2 regions of the Pseudarthrobacter sp. 902506025 genome follow, and region 2 is predicted to be linked to the other one. Evidence: predicted binding sites of a transcription regulator. Region 2 holds the regulator's gene; the other holds the start of a gene.
The links. Region 2 encodes Rex, which represses fermentation and respiration genes when NADH is low (regulators of the CRP and FNR family bind a similar motif). Its sites were predicted from a motif close to CTTGTGAANNNNTTCACAAG; they were not measured.
Positions count from the first base shown of each region.

Region 1: benA (benzoate 1,2-dioxygenase large subunit) is a predicted target of Rex. The motif match lies at 4,069-4,088, and genes of this name have one in related genera.

Region 1 covers NZ_JBFBKW010000002.1:3,981-12,712, reverse strand. The annotation lists gene AB0280_RS03880 (1,6-dihydroxycyclohexa-2,4-diene-1-carboxylate dehydrogenase) at 1-323, opposite strand, end outside; gene benC (benzoate 1,2-dioxygenase electron transfer component BenC) at 323-1,894, opposite strand; gene benB (benzoate 1,2-dioxygenase small subunit) at 2,017-2,553, opposite strand; gene benA (benzoate 1,2-dioxygenase large subunit) at 2,589-3,974, opposite strand; gene catA (catechol 1,2-dioxygenase) at 4,304-5,185, shown strand; gene AB0280_RS03855 (benzoate/H(+) symporter BenE family transporter) at 5,276-6,559, shown strand; gene AB0280_RS03850 (TetR/AcrR family transcriptional regulator) at 6,945-7,571, shown strand; gene AB0280_RS03845 (aldehyde dehydrogenase family protein) at 7,672-8,732, shown strand, end outside.
Region 2 covers NZ_JBFBKW010000002.1:527,387-536,118, forward strand. The annotation lists gene AB0280_RS06280 (bifunctional aldolase/short-chain dehydrogenase) at 1-674, shown strand, start outside; gene AB0280_RS06285 (rhamnulokinase) at 671-2,155, shown strand; gene AB0280_RS06290 (acetylxylan esterase) at 2,158-3,177, shown strand; gene AB0280_RS06295 (3-deoxy-7-phosphoheptulonate synthase) at 3,421-4,536, shown strand; gene AB0280_RS06300 (helix-turn-helix domain-containing protein) at 4,691-4,903, shown strand; gene AB0280_RS06305 (30S ribosomal protein bS22) at 5,055-5,153, shown strand; gene AB0280_RS06310 (HAD family hydrolase) at 5,258-6,076, opposite strand; gene AB0280_RS06315 (glutaredoxin family protein) at 6,155-6,409, shown strand; gene AB0280_RS06320 (redox-sensing transcriptional repressor Rex) at 6,420-7,124, shown strand; gene AB0280_RS06325 (hypothetical protein) at 7,196-8,023, opposite strand; gene AB0280_RS06330 (YceI family protein) at 8,257-8,732, opposite strand, start outside.

The DNA.
Region 1 (8,732 bases), 520 kb from region 2:
CCCACGTTGTTGACCAGGACGTCCACCCGCCCGTGGGCCGCGAGCGCGGCCTTGATGGCCTGGGTGGCGCCGGCGAAGGTCTCCAGGTCTGCGGTGACGGCCGTGGCCGAGCCCCCGGAACCCGACGCCCTGGCGGCCTCGCCGATGCCGCGGGCAACGTCGTGGACCAGGTCCGCGCGGTCCACCAGTACCACGGCGCCGCCTTCGGCGCCGATGCGTTCGGCCACCTTCTGGCCGATCCCCTGGGCTGCACCGGTGACGACGGCGACCTTGCCGCCGAACCGGCCAGGGGTCACGTATTGCCCGGCGTACGGCGCAGCCATCAGCGGGCGGCCTTGGCGTCGATGGCCCCGGCCATGGTGTCCTTCGCGTCCTGGGCATGGGCGGTGATGACGGCGCGCAGGTGGTCCTTGTCGCCGCGTTCGAAGGCATTCACGATCTCAAGGTGGTCCTGGGTGACGCGTTCGAAGATCGGCGTGCCGGCCTCGAAGGCCGCGGCCATCTGGGCGTGGACGTCCAGGCGCCGGTAGGACTCCAGGAGCATCGGGTTGTCGCAGACCATGAAGAGGTACTCGTGGAATTCCTCGTTGGTGCGCGCGAACTCCTCGGGGTCGGTGATGTTCCCGCCCTGCACCGAGCCGGTGGTGGCTTCCGCGAGCCGGCGGAACTGGCGCAGCTGCTGTTCGCTGAGCCTTCCCAGCAGCAGTTCGCTGACCGCAAGCTCCAGGCCCATGCGGGCGTCCAGCTGGGCGAAGCTGTCCTCCTTGCGGAAATCCAGCCGGCCGGTCTCCAGTGAGGAGACGGCCTCGCCGCGGCTCATGGTGTCGCCTTCGGCCTGGATCTTCCCGGCCGGTGCCGGGGCGCCGGTTTCGGCGTCGCCCCCGGTGGTCTCCTTCGGCGCGAAACGTTCGAAGTAGAAGTTGGCGGGCTTGATGCCTTCGGTGTCCAGCCACTTGGAGACGGCGTTGACCATGGGCGGCGGGCCGCAGAGGTATATGTCCACATCGCCGTCGTTGAGGTGCTTCGGTTCGATGATCTGGGTGACGTAGCCGGTGTGCGGGGCGGAGGTGCCGGGCTCGGAGGCGATGTAGTCCCAGGTGAAGCCGGGCAGTTTCGCCTCGTAGGCGCGGAGCCAGTCCAGGCCCACGATGTCCGCCTCGCGGGTGAGCCCGTAGATGAGGTGGACCGGGGTGGACGGCGGGTTTTCGGAAAGCTTCTCCAGGATGGACAGCAGCGGGGCCAGGCCGGTGCCGCCGGCCAGGAGCAGCAGGGGCCGCTTCGGTTCGCGCAGGAAGAAGGATCCGTAGGGGCCGGTGAATTCGATGGCGTCGCCTACCGCGGCGCGGTCGCGCAGGTACTCGGACATGGCGCCCTGCGGGGTCACGCGGACCATGAAGGACGCGTCCTGGACCTCGGGGCCGCTGCTGAAGGAGTAGGAGCGCTCGGCGTCGGTGCCGGGAACCTTGAGGTTGACGTACTGCCCGGGGAGGAAGGCGAGCGCGTCGCGATTGTCCACCTCAAGGGTGAAGGAGACCGTGGTGTCCGTGTGCCGGTTGAGCTCCTTGATGGTGGAGCTGAAGGTGGCGGCCGCCGTCTTGGCCGACTCGGACGTAGCCGGGATCTGGATGGCCAGGTCGGAATCCGGGACGGCCTGGCACGTCAGCATGTAGCCCTTTTCGAGTTCCTCTTCGGTCATGGCGTCGTCGATGAAGTCGCCCGGGTCGAAGGAGCCTGAATCGCAGAACGCCTTGCAGGTGCCGCACGCGCCGTCGCGGCAGTCCGACGGAATGTTGATCCGCGCCTTGTAGGCCGCGTCCATGACGGTCTCATAGTCGCCGACCTTGATGACTTTGGTGACGCCGTCTTCGAAGCTGAGGGCTACTTTGTGGCCCATGGGGTCCTCCTGACTGGGCGGGCGCGTCGTCGCGTCCGGGGAAAAGTTGGGGCGTGCCCGGCGGGCACGGAATGGGACCTGCCGTGCGGCGCCCGTACGTACCGGGCGCCGGCTGGGTCAGGTCAGATCATGTAGACGTCCACCACGTGGTGGATGTAGTCGTTCTTCAGGACCACTTTCTTCTTCAGGATCACCGGCTGCGGGCCGGAAAGGTCCACCGTGTAGTAGCTGGTGCCGAAGTACGTGTCCGTCGTGTTGTAGCGGAAGTACAGAGTGAACCAGTTGAAGCGCACGTCCACCTTGCCGCCGTCGTTCGCCAAAACCTCCACGTCCGTGATGTTGTGGCCGGTGCGCGGCTCCGGGAGGGAGGTGGCCGATGACCTGTCGGTCTTGATCCGGAATACCCGGTCCTCGATGCCGCCGCGGTTGTCGTAGTAGATCAGGGAGATCTCGTTCTGGGGGTCCTGCGTCAGCTGGTCGTCCACGTCCCAGGCCGGCATCCAGAATTCGGAGTCCGGGTGGTAGCACTCCAGCCATTCATCGAACTGGCGGTCATCCAGCAGGCGGGCTTCCCGGTAGAGGAACGCCCGGACGGTTTCGAGGGTTGCGATTTCCTCCGCGGTCTTCAGGACCGGGGCGGTGTGGGTCAGGTTGGTCATGGGTTCTGCGCTCTCTGTGGTTCCGGCGGGCTCTCTCAGGCGGTGACGGGAACGGATTCCAGGGCGGAACGCTCCTCTTCCTCCTCCAGCGCCCGGTCCATGACTTCCTTCCAGTACCCGTGCTGGATGGGGTAGAGCCCCTCATCTTCGGTGCGCACGCCGGAGGCGATCACCCGGTTCATGCCCAGGGCCTGCGCCTGCTCATCCGGTCCGGCGATCTCGTGGGTGGAGCCGCGGGTCATGTCGTTCCACGGTGCGCTGGTGGCCCAGTAGGTCTTGTTGCAGGAGCGGAATTCCTCCAGGTCGTCCGGGGTGGCCATGCCCGTGGCGTTGAAGAAGTCCTCGTACTGGCGGATGCGCTTTGAACGGTTCTCCTGGGACTCGCCCTTGGGGGCGATGCAGTAGATGGTCACCTCGGTCTGGTCCGCGGAGATCGGCCGGAAGTGGCGGATCTGCGAGGAGAACTGGTCCATGATGTAGACGTTCGGGTACAGGCAGAGGTTGCGGGAGATGTTGATCATGAAGTTGGCCATCTCCTCGCCGTACTTGGCCACGAGCTCGTCGCGGCGGTCCCAGAGCGGACGGTCCTGGGGGTTGGTCCATTCCTGCCACAGCAGCAGGTGGCCGTGGTCGTAGGAGTAGAAGCCGCCCTTGACCTTGCCCCATTTGCCGGCGTCCATGGCCTTGGTCTTGTTGGCGGAGTCTCCGGCGCTCCGGCGGGCCGTGGTAGCCGCGTAGTTCCAGTGCACGGCGGTGACGTGGTAGCCGTCGGCGCCGTTCTCGGCCTGGACCTTCCAGTTGCCGTCATAGGTGTAGGTGGAGGAACCGCGCAGCACTTCCAGGCCTTCGGGTGACTGGTCAACGATGGAGTCGATGACCTTGGTGGCGTCCCCGAGGTGCTCCTCGAGCGGGAGCACCTCGGCCTTCAGCGAGCCGAACAGGAAGCCGCGGTAGGACTCGAAGCGGGCCACCTTGGTGAGGTCGTGCGAGCCTTCCTTGTTGAAGGTCTCGGGGTAGCCGGCGTTCCGGGAGTCCTTGACCTTCAGCAGCTCGCCGGAGTTCTTGAAGGTCCAGCCGTGGAACGGGCAGGTGAAGGTGGTGCGGTTGTCCGTCTTGCGGCGGCACAGCATGGCGCCGCGGTGCGAACAGGCGTTGACCAGGCAGTTCAGCTGCCCGTCCTTGTCCCGGGTGATCATCACGGGGGTGCGGCCGATGTAGGTGGTGAAGTAGTCCCCCACGTTGGGGAACTGCGACTCGTGGGCGAGGTACACCCAGTTGCCTTCGAAGATGTGCTTCATCTCGAGTTCGAAGATCTCCTGGTCGGTGAAGATCTCGCGCTTGGCCCGGATGACGCCGTTCTCGCGGTCGTCGATCACGGCGTCGGCAAGGACCTCGCGGGCATGGATCAGGTTCTCGGTCATGGCGTGCTCCTTCATTGGAGATTGCTGGACGGATGGGCGGAGGTCCACTCGGGAAGAGGCTTCGGCGGCGGACGTTGTCCAGCAATTCTTGCCGCTCGTGATTGGCCTCACATCAGGCAAATACCTAGGTTCCACCAAGGGTGTCTTTATGTACCGATAATGACTCAAAAGACGCCTAGTTGATATTTGTAGCGTCCTTATCTCCGGGCCTACGCTTGAGACCAAGATCACGCGGTGCCGAGCAGGGCAGGTGGAACTGCCCGCCCCGCAGGCCGCGTGGGGAGCAGGAGCCCTTCCTGTCCCATTCAATGAAGAAGGTGGACATCGTCATGACCCAAACCCCAACGGACAGCCGCACGGAAAACGAAGGCACCGCCGTCGAAGCAGGCTCCAAGGCAACCGAACGGTTCGCCGCGTCAGGCAAGCTCTCCCGGGTGGATGTATCCAAGGAACGGGTGAGCCTGCTGGCCGGCGCACTGATCAAGGCCGCCAACGACATCGTCGTCGAGCACCAGGTCACCTACGAGGAATACAACGCCCTCAAAGCCTGGCTGATCAAGGTGGGCACGGACGGTGAATGGCCGCTGTTCCTCGACGTCTGGCTGGAACACACCATTGAGGACGTGAACTCCCAGGACCGTCCCGGCACCGTCGGCACCATCGAGGGTCCCTACTACGTTCCCGGCTCCCCGGAACTCCAGACGCCCGCCACCGTGGAAATGCGCGACGACGAAGAGGGCACCCCGCTGCGGTTCACCGGCCAGTTCACCGACACCGACGGCAACCCCATCCAGGGTGCGCAGGTGGAGATCTGGCACGCGGACGCCGCCGGCTTCTACTCCCAGTACGCCCCGGGCATGCCCGAGTGGCTCTTCCGGGCCACCGTCAAGGCCTCCGACGACGGCCGGTTCGAGATCAACACCATGCGTCCGGCGCCCTACCAGATCCCTACGGACGGCGCCTGCGGACAGCTGATCAACGCCGCGGGCTGGCACGCCTGGCGTCCCGCGCACATCCACATCAAGGTGTCCGCGCCGGGCTACGAGCCGGTCACGCAGCAGCTGTACTTCCCCGGCGACCCCCACAACGCGGACGACATCGCCTCGGCGGTGAAGCCTGAACTGATGCTGGACCCCCGCCCCCGTACCGACGGCAAGGGCGAGGAAGTAGTTTATGACTACGTCCTGGCAAAGCAGGGCCAGAAGAAGTAGCACGCAAACTGGGAGACACCCCCGCACGGAGGCGCTCCGGAGCTGATGCTTCGGAGCGCTTCCGGTTTTTCGCGCCAGCCAGGAGTTCCGATGAGCCATCCCCGCCCCGACCCGGCCGCCACATCCGTCGGGTCAGCCCCGCCGGCGCCGGCGCCGGAACCCCTGCTGGAACGCCCGGGAATCCGGCCCGCGGGCCCCCGGCGGATTCTTCGCGACCTGGGACTGTCCTATGTCTCCAACGGGGCCATCGGGCTCATCTTCGCGGCGTCCGGACCCATCGCCGTCACCCTGGCCGTGGGGACGGCCGGCGGCCTGACCCAGGGCCAGCTGTCGTCCTGGGTTTTTGGCATTCTCTTTTCCGGCGGAGCGGCCACGCTGCTGATGTCGCTCATTTACCGGCAGCCCCTGGGCTTCGCCTGGTCCATCCCCGGCACGGTGCTCCTGGGACCGTCCCTTCAGCACCTGGCCTTCCCCGAAGTCGTCGGGGCCTTCTTCACCTCGGGCATGCTGATCCTCGCCCTGGGCGCCACCGGGGTGGTGCGTAAAGCCATGGCACTGGTGCCCATGCCGCTGGTGATGGCCATGGTGGCCGCGGTGTTCCTGAAGTTCGGCACAGACATCGTTGCCTCCACCCAGGACAACCCGGCCGTGGCTGCTCCGATGGTGGCTGCGTTCCTGGTCCTCACCGCGGTTCCCAGGCTTGGCAGGTTCCTGCCGCCGGTCCTGGGCACCCTGGTGGCAGGCTGCATCGCCGTGGCGGCCAGCGGGCCGTTCAGGCTGTCCCCCGGCGGGCAGCTCCTGGCCACCCCGGTGTTCACCGCCCCTGAATTCACGTGGGCTGCCCAGCTGGAACTGGTGGTTCCCCTGGCCCTCACCGTGCTGTTTGTCCAAAACGGCCAGGGCATCGCCGTCCTCCGCGCCGCCGGGCACCGTCCACCCGTGAACGCCTTCGCCATTGCCTCCGGCGCCTTTTCAGTGCTGAATGCCGGTTTCGGCGCTGTTTCAGCCTGCGTCACAGGCCCCACCAACGCCCTGCTGACCTCGTCCGGGAAGAGGGAGCGCCAATACACGGCTGCCGTGGCGTACGGTCTCCTGGCCGTGGTGTTCGCAGCGTTTGCCCCCACCCTGACCCGGCTGATGCTGGCCGCGCCCAAGGAATTCGTCCTGGCACTGGGCGGCATCGCGATGCTGCGGGCCCTTCAGCAGGCCTTCGTCACGGCCTTCGCCACCAGCTTCACCCTGGGTTCGCTGGTGACGTTCGTGGTGACCATCTCCGGCATGAACCTCTTCAACATCCACGCAGCGTTCTGGGGCCTGGTGATCGGCTACGGGGTGTCCCGCCTGCTGGAGCGCGCGGACCACGCCCAGCCCTGAGCCGGACCGGCCATGTTACGGCGCCCGGCAGGGCTTCTTCCGCGTCAGCGCGGGTCCGGTTCCAGCGCCCAGGCCAGCCGGTGCAGGAAAGTCGCCGTCCTGCTCCGGAACGCCAGCCACGCGCCCCGCTTCCACCCCGGCGTGGCGCTGAGTTGCGGCGCGTGGGGCCGCGCGCTTTCGCCCGCTCGGACGGCGCCGGCAAATAAGAGGGCAATGAGGCTTGCGCTTTCCATCGTTCTCCAAGCTGTACTGGTCAATCCCGGTGTACAACCACCGTGCCCTGCGGAAGAAGGCTTCAAACATCATCAGCGGCCCCATCGGACTGCGGGGAGGGCGTGGCGGTACCGCGTTATGCACGTGCAGTGTTAGGCAATAGTCTGGCCAGATGGGGACCAGTGCCGTGACTTCCGGCGAACAAGTGGACAGGCAGACCCGCATTCTCGAGGCGGCAATGGACCTGCTGTCCCGCCACGGGATTTCGGGCGTGAGCATGCGCGCCGTGGCGCGGGAAGCCGGCGTGGCGCTGGGCCTGGTCAACTACTACTACGACGACAAGACCACCCTGATCCGCGCTGCCCTGCGCCGCGTAGACGAGCATGACCTTTTACTCGTCGCCCCGGACCCCTCGGTGGCCCCCGATGAACAGCTGCGCCGGGCGCTCCGGCGCGTTGCCGGCGCTGACCTGCTGACCACCCGCTACCTGTCCCTGCGCCTGCACCTGTGGGCCCTGGCCCAGGCGGACGAGGACTACGCACAGATCAACGCCGCCGCCTTCGATCGGTACATCGACGGGCTCGCGGCGCTGGTGTCCAGCGCCAGGCCCGGACTGTCCTGGGAAGCGTGCAGGGAGCGGGCGTCGGACATCGTGGTCATCCAGAACGGCGTGTGGCTGACGGCGCTGCTCGGGGTGGACAAGGCCTCCATCCAGCGGAGCATTGCGCGCACGGAGCAGATCGCGCTAGCCCCGGTCCCGGACGACAACGGCGACGCCCAGGGCGCCTCACAGCCCTGAAACACCCGCTCCAGGGGCAACAGTAGCCGCGCGATGAGCATTGAACAAGTGTTCAAGAAAAGTATTGAACACTCGTTCAACGTGCATTACTGTCCTTCCTATGACTTACGCCACACCGGCCCAGGAAGCCGCCCCCAGCACTGAAACCAAGCCCGCCTCCTCCCTGTTCATCAACGGCAGGTGGGAGCCGGCGGCGTCCGGCGCGATGCGTGAAATCCGCAACCCCGCAGACGGGGAGCTGGTGGCCACCGTGTCCGAGGCAGGCCGGGAAGATGCCGAACGTGCCATCGCGGCGGCCCGCGCCGCCTTCGACTCCGGCGCCTGGTCCAGCGTCCCGGCACCGGAGCGTGGCGCCTTCCTCCTGAAGGTCGCCGCCGGACTGCGGGAGCGCCGGGAAAAGTTTGCCCGCGCGGAATCGCTGGACACCGGCAAGCGGATGGTGGAAAGCCGCATCGACATGGACGACATCGCCGCCTGCTTCGAGTACTTCGGCAGGCTCGCCGGGCAGCAGGCGGGCCGGGTGGTGGACGCCGGGGACGCCGCCGTCGTCAGCAGGATCGTCTACGAACCCGTGGGCGTCTGCGGACTCATTACGCCGTGGAACTATCCCCTGCTCCAGGCGGCGTGGAAGATCGCCCCCGCGCTGGCCGCCGGCTGCACCTTCGTCCTCAAGCCCTCCGAGCTGACCCCGTCCACCAGCATCCTGGCCATGCAGCTGCTGCAGGACCTCGGCCTTCCGGACGGCGTGGCCAACCTCGTCACCGGTGCCGGCGCCCAGGCAGGCGCCCCGCTCTCGGAACACCCCGACGTCGACCTTGTCTCCTTCACCGGCGGCCTGGAAACCGGAAAGCGCATCGCCGCTTCCGCTGCCGCCACCGTCAAAAAGGTAGCCCTGGAACTCGGCGGGAAGAACCCCAACGTGGTGTTCGCCGACGCGGACTTCGACGCCGCCGTCGACAACGCCCTCAACGGCGCGTTCGTCCACTCCGGGCAGGTCTGCTCCGCCGGCGCCCGGCTGGTGGTGGAGGAATCCATCGCCGAACGCTTCGTGGATGAACTGGTCCGCCGCGCGAAGGACGTCCGGATCGGCGGCCCCTTCGACGAGGACGCCGAGACCGGCCCGCTGATCTCCGCCGCCCACCGGGACAAGGTGGACGCCTA
Region 2 (8,732 bases):
ACGCACAAAAGGTCGCCGAGGAGCTGGGCGGTGCCGACGTCGCCATCGGCGTCCAGGCAGATGTCACCGACGAGGCGCAGGTGTCCGCGGCCATCGACGCTGCTGTCCTGGCGTTCGGCGGCGTGGACCTGGTGGTCAACAACGCCGGCCTGTCCATCTCCAAGCCGCTGCTGGAAACCACCGAAAAGGACTGGGACCTCCAGCACAACGTCATGGCAAAAGGCTCGTTCCTGGTGGCCAAGGCCGCGGCGAAGGTCATGATCGCGCAGGGCATGGGCGGGGACATCATCTACATCTCCTCCAAAAACTCCGTGTTCGCCGGCCCCAACAACATCGCCTACTCCGCCACCAAGGCCGACCAGGCCCACCAGGTGCGCCTGCTCGCCGCCGAGCTGGGTGAGCACGGCATCCGCGTGAACGGCATCAACCCCGACGGTGTGGTCCGCGGCTCCGGGATCTTCGCCGGCGGCTGGGGCGCCAAACGTGCCGCGGTCTACGGCGTGGACGAGGAAAAGCTGGGCGAGTACTACGCGCAGCGCACCCTGCTCAAGCGCGAAGTCCTGCCCGAACACGTGGCCAACGCGGCCGCCGTCCTCACCAGCAACGAACTGTCCCACACCACCGGCCTGCACATTCCCGTGGACGCCGGAGTGGCGGCAGCCTTCCTGCGGTGAGTACGGGGGCAGGGGCGGCCGAGGGCGGGGTGTTCGCCGCCGTCGACATCGGCGCCTCATCCGGGCGGGTGATCCTGGGCCGCGTTACCTCCGCCGGGGTGGCGCTGGAAACCGTCCACCGGTTCCCCAACGGCGTGGTGGAGCGCGACGGCGGCCTCCGCTGGGACTTCGATGCACTGTTCGCGGAGGTGCTGGCGGGACTCCGTGCGGCCGCCGCGGCGGCGGCAGCCCGGGGCGAAAAGATCGCCAGCGTTGGCATCGACACCTGGGCCGTGGACTACGGGCTGGTGGACAGCGCGGGGAACCTCGTGGCGCAGCCGTACAGCTACCGCGACGACCGCAGCAGGACCGCCGTCGCGCCCGTCCACGCCAAGCTGGACCCCGCCCGCCTGTACCAAACCACGGGGCTGCAGTTCCTGCAGTTCAACACCATCTACCAGCTGGCCACCGAGAAGGACCTGGACGGGCTGCAGGCCCTCCTGATCCCGGACCTGATTGCGTTCCTGCTCACCGGGGTGCGGCGGACCGAGGCCACCAACGCCTCCACCACCGGCCTGTTTGACGCCGTGGCGGGGGAATGGGCCACCGAATTCTTCGCGGCGCTGGGACTGCGGAAGGACCTGTTCCCGCCGCTGATCCAGCCCGGCGAAACCGTCGGAACACTCCTGCCGGACATCGCCGGGCAAGTGGACCTCCCGCCGGAGACCCCTGTGGTGGCGGTGGGCTCGCACGACACTGCCTCCGCCGTCGCGGCCGTTCCCGCCGTGGCAGACGGTGGCCGCGGGGAGAACTTCGCGTACATCTCCTCCGGCACGTGGTCCCTGGTGGGGCTGGAACTGAAGCATCCGGTCCTCACCGGGGCCAGCCGGGAAGCCAACTTCACAAATGAACGCGGCGTGGACGGCACCATCCGCTACCTGCGGAACGTGGGCGGACTGTGGCTGCTGAGCGAATGCCAGCGCACCTGGGCCGGTGAAGGCTTCCAGCCCGACCTCGCCGCCCTGCTCACCGCCGCTGCGGCCCTCCCCGTCGGCGGGCCGCGGATTAATGCCGACGACCCGTACTTCATCGCCCCGGACAACATGCCAGGGCGCATCCGCGCGGCGGTCCGCCGTACCGGCGAGGTCCTGGCCGATGATCCCGCGGCCATCACCCGCTGCATCATGGACAGCCTCGCGGCCGGCTACGCCAGGACCATCACCACTGCGGAACGCCTCGCCAACCGTGAAGTGGACGTGGTGCATGTGGTGGGCGGCGGCTCCCAGAACACCCTGCTCTGCCAGCTCACCGCCAACGCCACCGGGCGCCCGGTGGTGGCCGGACCCGTCGAAGCCACCGCCCTGGGCAACGTGCTGGTCCAGGCACGGGCCGCCGGAGCCGTCGACGGCGGGCTGGCCGAGCTCCGCCGGATAGTCGCCACCGGGACCAGCCTGGACCGGTACCAGCCACTTGTCGCTGCGCGCCAAGGATGCGTGAATTAGGAATGCCCCTCTTCGACCTTCCCCTGTCCCAGCTCCGCAGCTATACCTCCGAGGTCACACCGCCGGGTGACCTCAAGGCGTTCTGGGATGCCACCCTGGACGAAGCGCGGGCCTTTCCGCTCGACGCAACCTTCGAACCGGTGGACAACTACCTCACGGTGATCGATACGTTCGACGTCACCTTCTCCGGCTTCGGCGGCGCGCCCGTCAAAGGCTGGCTGCACCTGCCGGCCAACCGGGAGGCAGGCGTCAGGCTGCCGGTGGTGGTGAACTACATTGGCTATTCCGGCGGCCGCGGCCTGGCCAACCAGGACACACGGTGGGCACAGGCCGGGTACGCACACTTGATCATGGACACCCGGGGCCAGGGGTACGGCGGCACGCTGGGGGACACCGCGGATCCCCACCCCTCCGCGGGGGATGTGGCGCACGCGGGCCTCATGACCAGGGGCATCGCCAGCCGGGAGGACTACTACTACCGCCGTGTCTACGTGGACGCCTTCCGCGCGGTGGAGGCTGCCCAGGCCCACCCCGCCGTCGATCCCGCCAAAGTGGTGCTGGCCGGTGTCAGCCAGGGCGGTGGCCTGGTGGTGGCCACGGCGGGGCTCACCGCGGGACGGCTCGACGGCGTCATCGCCGCGCTGCCCGACGTCCCCTTCCTGCAGGACTTTCCCCGTGCCATCGACATCACTCCGCGGGGGCCCTATCCGGAGATCGCCCAGTTCCTGGCGCGGCACCGGGACCGCTACGACGCCGCACTTGGCGTCCTGAACTATTTCGACGGCGTCAACCTGGCCCGCTGGGCCACCGTTCCGGCGCTGTACTCAGCTGCGCAAATGGATGACATCTGCCCGCCGTCCACGGTGTTCGCCAGCTACAACGCCTACGGGACCGGCACCCACGCCTCATCGGCCACCGGTGCCGTGAAGGACATTGAGGTGTACCGGTTTAACAACCATGAGGGCGGCCAGGAACACCACTGGATCCGCCAGCTGCAGTTCCTGCGGAAGCTCCTGGGGTAGGCTGCGGCGCCGGAATGTGACGCAACCGATTTTGCGGCCGCCGTGTGCCGGGTTTATGGTCTCTTCCATGACTAACCGTTGGTATGCGTATTTTTCGTTGGCTCTGGAGGGGCCCGCGTCTAACTGACACGCATCCAACTTCCTTCAGAGCCAACAGGGCAGAGATCATTCTCTGCCCTTCGCCGTTTCTCCGGCGGGTTCTGAAATCCGGGCCCGCTTCCCATCTGGAACAGGACCCCGAACATGAGCACCGCAACAGCAGCCGCCAGCGCCACCAAGTCCACGTCCAACCTGCGCGTCAGCGAATTCACTGCGCTGCCCGCCCCGTCGGCGCTTCTCACCAAACTGCCGCTGGGGGACCGGGAGGCCGCCGTCGTCGAACGCGGACGCGACGAAGTGCGCGCCATCATGGACGGCGTGGACGACCGCCTGCTGGTCATCGTGGGCCCCTGCTCCATTCACGATCCCAAGGCCGGGCTGGAGTACGCCCGCCAGCTGGTCAGCCAGGCCGAGAAGCACAAGGAAGACCTGCTGATCGTCATGCGGACCTACTTCGAGAAGCCGCGCACCACGGTGGGCTGGAAGGGCCTGATCAACGATCCGCGGCTGGACGGCAGCCATGACATGGTGACCGGCCTGCGCACCGCCAGGCAGTTCCTGCAGCAGGTCACGGCGCTGGGCCTGCCCACCGCCACTGAATTCCTGGAGCCGATCAGCCCGCAGTACATGGCGGACCTGATCTCCTGGGGAGCCATCGGTGCCCGCACCACCGAGAGCCAGATCCACCGCCAGCTGGCTTCCGGGCTCTCCATGCCCATTGGCTTCAAGAACGGGACCGACGGCGGCCTGCAGGTTGCCATCGATGCCTGCGGTGCCGCCGCGGCGGCCCAGGCCTTCCTGGGGATCGACGGCGAAGGCCGGGCCGCGCTGGTGGCAACGGCAGGAAACCCCGACACGCACGTCATCCTCCGCGGCGGCCGGAAGGGCCCCAACTACTCGGCGGCCGATGTGGAACGCGCCTCCACCGAACTGGCGGGCAAGGGGCTCAACCCCCGCCTGATCGTTGATGCGAGCCACGCCAACAGCGGCAAGAGCCACCACCGGCAGGCTGAGGTGGCGCTGGAGATCGGTGCCCAGCTTGAGGAAGGCGGCGCAGCGGCCCGGGCAGTGGCCGGTGTGATGCTGGAAAGCTTCCTGGTGGGCGGCGCCCAGAACCTTGACGTTGCGGAACACGCCGCGGGACGGGCGGAACTGGTCTACGGCCAGAGCGTTACCGACGCCTGCATGGACTGGGATGTTTCCGCGTCAGTCCTGGAGCAGCTGGCGGCGTCGGCACGGAAGCGCCGGGCCTCGAATTAGGGGGCGAAATAGGGGAAACACTACTTTCACATCTGCCACATGAACATCTAGAGTATCTGTTTAGGTGGTTGGTGGATGGCTCAGCATCGGAACACCGCATTGGCACGTACCTGGGGTCACTGTTGTCCATCCGTCAGCAAAGGAAAATAGGGAAATGTCGGCAGAACAGAACTTCTCCAACGCGAAGTTCCTGACCGTGGCTGAAGTGGCCGAGGTCATGCGTGTCTCCAAAATGACTGTTTACCGCCTGGTTCACTCAGGCGAAATGCCCGCGGTGCGCTTCGGCCGCTCCTACCGTGTCCCCGAAAACGCCGTCGAACAGTACCTCAAAGGTGCTGTTGTGGACGGCCACACCGAGACCGCCTGAGGCGGCCTGTCCCGAGCCGCCCCCGATAAGCGGTACCCTGTTAAGGAACGTTTTACGTCATTGTAAGAATCTGTCAGTTGTTCAGTTCGTAGCTTTGTCCGCGGACATTCCCCATCAGGCAGGTACTGCATCTAGTTTGTAAGGAACTTTCGTGGGTTCAGTTATCAAGAAGCGTCGCAAGCGTATGGCCAAGAAGAAGCACCGCAAGTTGCTTCGCAAGACCCGTCACCAGCGCCGCAACAAGAAGTAGAGATACTTCGAACAGCGTGGAAATGCCCGTCGCCTTCCAAAGGCGGCGGGCATTTTTTTGTCGTCAGGGTTTAGACTGCAGGCTTTTGGCTGCGGCAGGGTGTTTTATGCCCGGGGACCGCGGATGCGGGCGAAGCCCTTCCAGAGGCCGTAGACAGCACCGCCGAAGGTTGCTGCCTTGAGGCCCAGCGTGGCAGCGCGGCGGCCCGCGCGGAAGTCATAAACGGGCCAGTTCCGGTCCCGGGCGTGCCGGCGAAGCTTGGCGTCCGGGTTGATGGCCACGGGGTGTCCCACCAGTGACAGCAGCGGCACGTCGTTGTAGGAATCGCTGTACGCCCAGCAGCGCTTGAGGTCCAGGCCCTCCTGGTCCGCAATTCCCTGGACCGCTACGGCTTTGGCCGAGCCGTGCAGGATGTCCCCCACTAGGCGCCCGGTGTACATGCCGTCCGACACCTCACCTACTGTCCCGAGCGCTCCGGTCAGCCCCAGCCGGGTGGAGATGACTGTTGCCACTTCGATGGGGGTGGCCGTCACCAGCCAGACGCGGCGGCCCACCCGCAGGTGCTGTTCCGCCAACGCCTTGGCGCCGGGCCAGATCCGCGATGCGATCATCTCGTCGTAGACTTCTTCGCCGAGGGCCTTGATGTCGTCAACGGTGATGCCGGCGGCCAGCGTCAGGGCCGAATCACGGACCGCATGGACGTCGTCGATATTCTCACCGCGCGCCACGAACTTGAACTGCTTCCACGCGAATCCGGCCGCCTGGGCCAGGGTGAACGCGCCGCGCTGGTGCATCTTCCGCGCCACGTGGAAGAGGCTGGCCCCGCGCATCAAAGTATTGTCCACATCGAAAAACGCCGCTTCACCGGGCTGCGGCGCAGCAACCGGCCGCGTGACGACGGCGACGTATTTCTCCTCGGGCATGGACTTGAGTCTAGTCAATCCACCCGCTGGCCGCCGTCGGCGTCACCCGCACGGCGCGAACGGCGATACCGTTAAGCCATGGCTACCCCCCGCGTCGTCCTGGTCACCAAAGCTGACTGCCACCTTTGCGAGGAGGCGCGCGACGCCGTCGGCCGGGTCACTGCCTCGTTGGGCCTTACCTGGAGCGAAGAGTTGGTGGACAACCAGCCCGAACTGCGGGAGCGTTACGCCGAAGAGATCCCCGTGGTCCTGGTTGACGGGGTGCAGCGCGACTTCTGGAAGATCGACGAAGCCCGGCTGGAACGCGTCCTGCAGCGCGCCATGGCCAATTAGGGGGATGCGAGTGACGTCCTTGGATTCAACGTCCCAGCCTGTCCCGGGCATCCCGGATGCCGCGGGTGCACCGGCAAAGCAAATTCCCCCTGCTGCCGTGGCCCGGTTGACCCTGTACCTCCGGGCCCTGAACACGCTGCTGGCCGAGGGTGTTGAGCGCGTCTCCTCTGACTCTTTGGCGGAAGCCTCCGGCGTCAGTTCCTCAACGCTGCGCAAGGACCTGTCCCACGTGGGGTCCTACGGCACCAGGGGAGTGGGGTACGAGGTCCAGTACCTCAGCCGCCACATTGCCGCGGCCCTGGGGCTCACGCATGACTGGAAAGTGGCCATCGTCGGAGCCGGAAACCTGGGCAAGGCGCTGGCACGCTACGGCGGCTTTGAATCGCGTGGCTTCGATGTGGTGGCCATCTTCGACGCGGACCAGATGGTGGTGGGCAACGAGGTGGGATGGCTGCGGGTCAGCGACGTCGCGGACCTTGAGACCGTCCTCCACCGCACCGGGGCCAACATGGTGGTGCTGGCGCTTCCTGCGGCGGTGGCGCAGGGCATCTGCGACCGGGTGGTGGCGGCGGGCGTGCACAGCGTGCTCAGCTTCGCACCGGTAATGCTCCAGGTTCCGGAAGGGGTCAACCTCCGCAAGGTGGACATGGCCACGGAGCTGCAGATCCTGGCCTACCACGCCCAGCGGGCGCAGGCGCCGGGGCAGACAGCCTAGGGGCACGGTTTAAAGGCGGCGGCCCGGGATGCTGGACATCCCGGGCCGCCGTTGCGTTCTGTGGTTGGTGGTCAGCGCCCGTAAGGGTTGCCGAAGCCACCGGAATACGGGTTGGCGAAGGGCTGCTGCTTCCGGAAGTAGGGGGCAGCGGCAGGGAGGTAGAGCAGGACGATGGCGGCGATCCCCAGGACGGTCCCGATCGTTGCAAAGGAGGGGATTCCGAACAGGCCGAAGACCGACAGTGCAGCAAAGACGGTTCCCAGGATGCGTGCCCAGTTCTTGCCCTTGCGGATGAAGAAGGCCACCAGCAGGTAGAGGGCGGCGCCGATGATGCCAAAGACCACCAGGGAGCCGGCGATGAAGGGCTTGATGTCGTCGTAGGTGATGTCCGCCCCGCTGGCCCGGACCTGCTGTTCAAATTCCTGCCGGAACTGCGGGGCATCCAGCTGGGTGAGGTTGACGAGGATGGAGATGACGTAGATCGCGGTGGCAGCGATCAGCAGCCAGAATGCGATGTTCACCAGCTGGGGGACGCCGTTGCTTCCGGCCGGCTGCGGCTGCTCCGAGGGGTACTGGCCGTAAGGGGACTGGCCATACGGCGACTGCCCGTACTGGGGTGCATTCTGGCCGTAGCCCGGGGCCTGCGGAGCGTTCTGCCCGTACGGGGAACCGTACTGCGGCGCGTTTTGCCCGTACTGCGGCGCTGCGGGCGGCTGGGAACCGTACTGGGGCTGGTTCTGCCCGTACTGGGGAGCGTTCTGGCCATACTGCGGCGCGTTCTGGCCGTAGCGGGGCTGCTGTGGTCCGGGCTGCTGGCTGCCGGACTGGCCGTTCCCTGGCTGGCCATTGCCGGAGTGGGGGTCTTGGGGCGCGGGAGGCGGGACGGGAGGAGTACTCATGGCGTTCCTTCTGCAGGTCGGGATCCAGGTAGGCTGCCGGGAATCGGTCCTCAGCCTTCCCCCCAGCGTGGCTTAAGTCCACCGTACCCCCGGCGGGTGGCGTTGTGGGTGATTCAGGCGGGATCCACGCCCGCGGCCGGCAGGTGAACCCGGGGGAAAGGCCCTTGGTTAAACACGGCACCCCGGTACCGGGCCGGGATGGCCTGGTACCGGGGTGCCGTGAACGGGGAAACTTATGCTGCGGGGGCGATGAAGGCCAGTTCCAGGTTGATGGCAACCTTGTCGCTGACCAGCACGCCGCCGGCCTCGAGGACGGCGTTCCAGGTCAGGCCGAAGTCCTTGCGGCTGATGGTGGTTTCGGCGGTGAGGCCGGCGCGGGTGTTGCCGAAGGGATCGACGGCCACACCGTGGAGTTCGGTCTCAAGGGCCACGGGACGGGTGACGCCCTTGATGGTGAGGTCGCCCTGGAGTTCGTAGGCATCGCCCTTGGGGACGATCGAGTTGGAAACGAAGGAGATTTCCGGGAACTTCTCGACGTCGAAGAAGTCTTCGCCGCGGACGTGGCCGTCGCGGTTGACGTCGCCGGAGTCGAAGCTGGCGGTCTTGATGGTGGCGTTGACCTTGGAGTCGGCCACGTTCTCGGCGAGGTCCAGGGTGGCCTCGGCTTCCTTGAACTGGCCGCGGACCTTGCTGATGCCCGCGTGGCGGA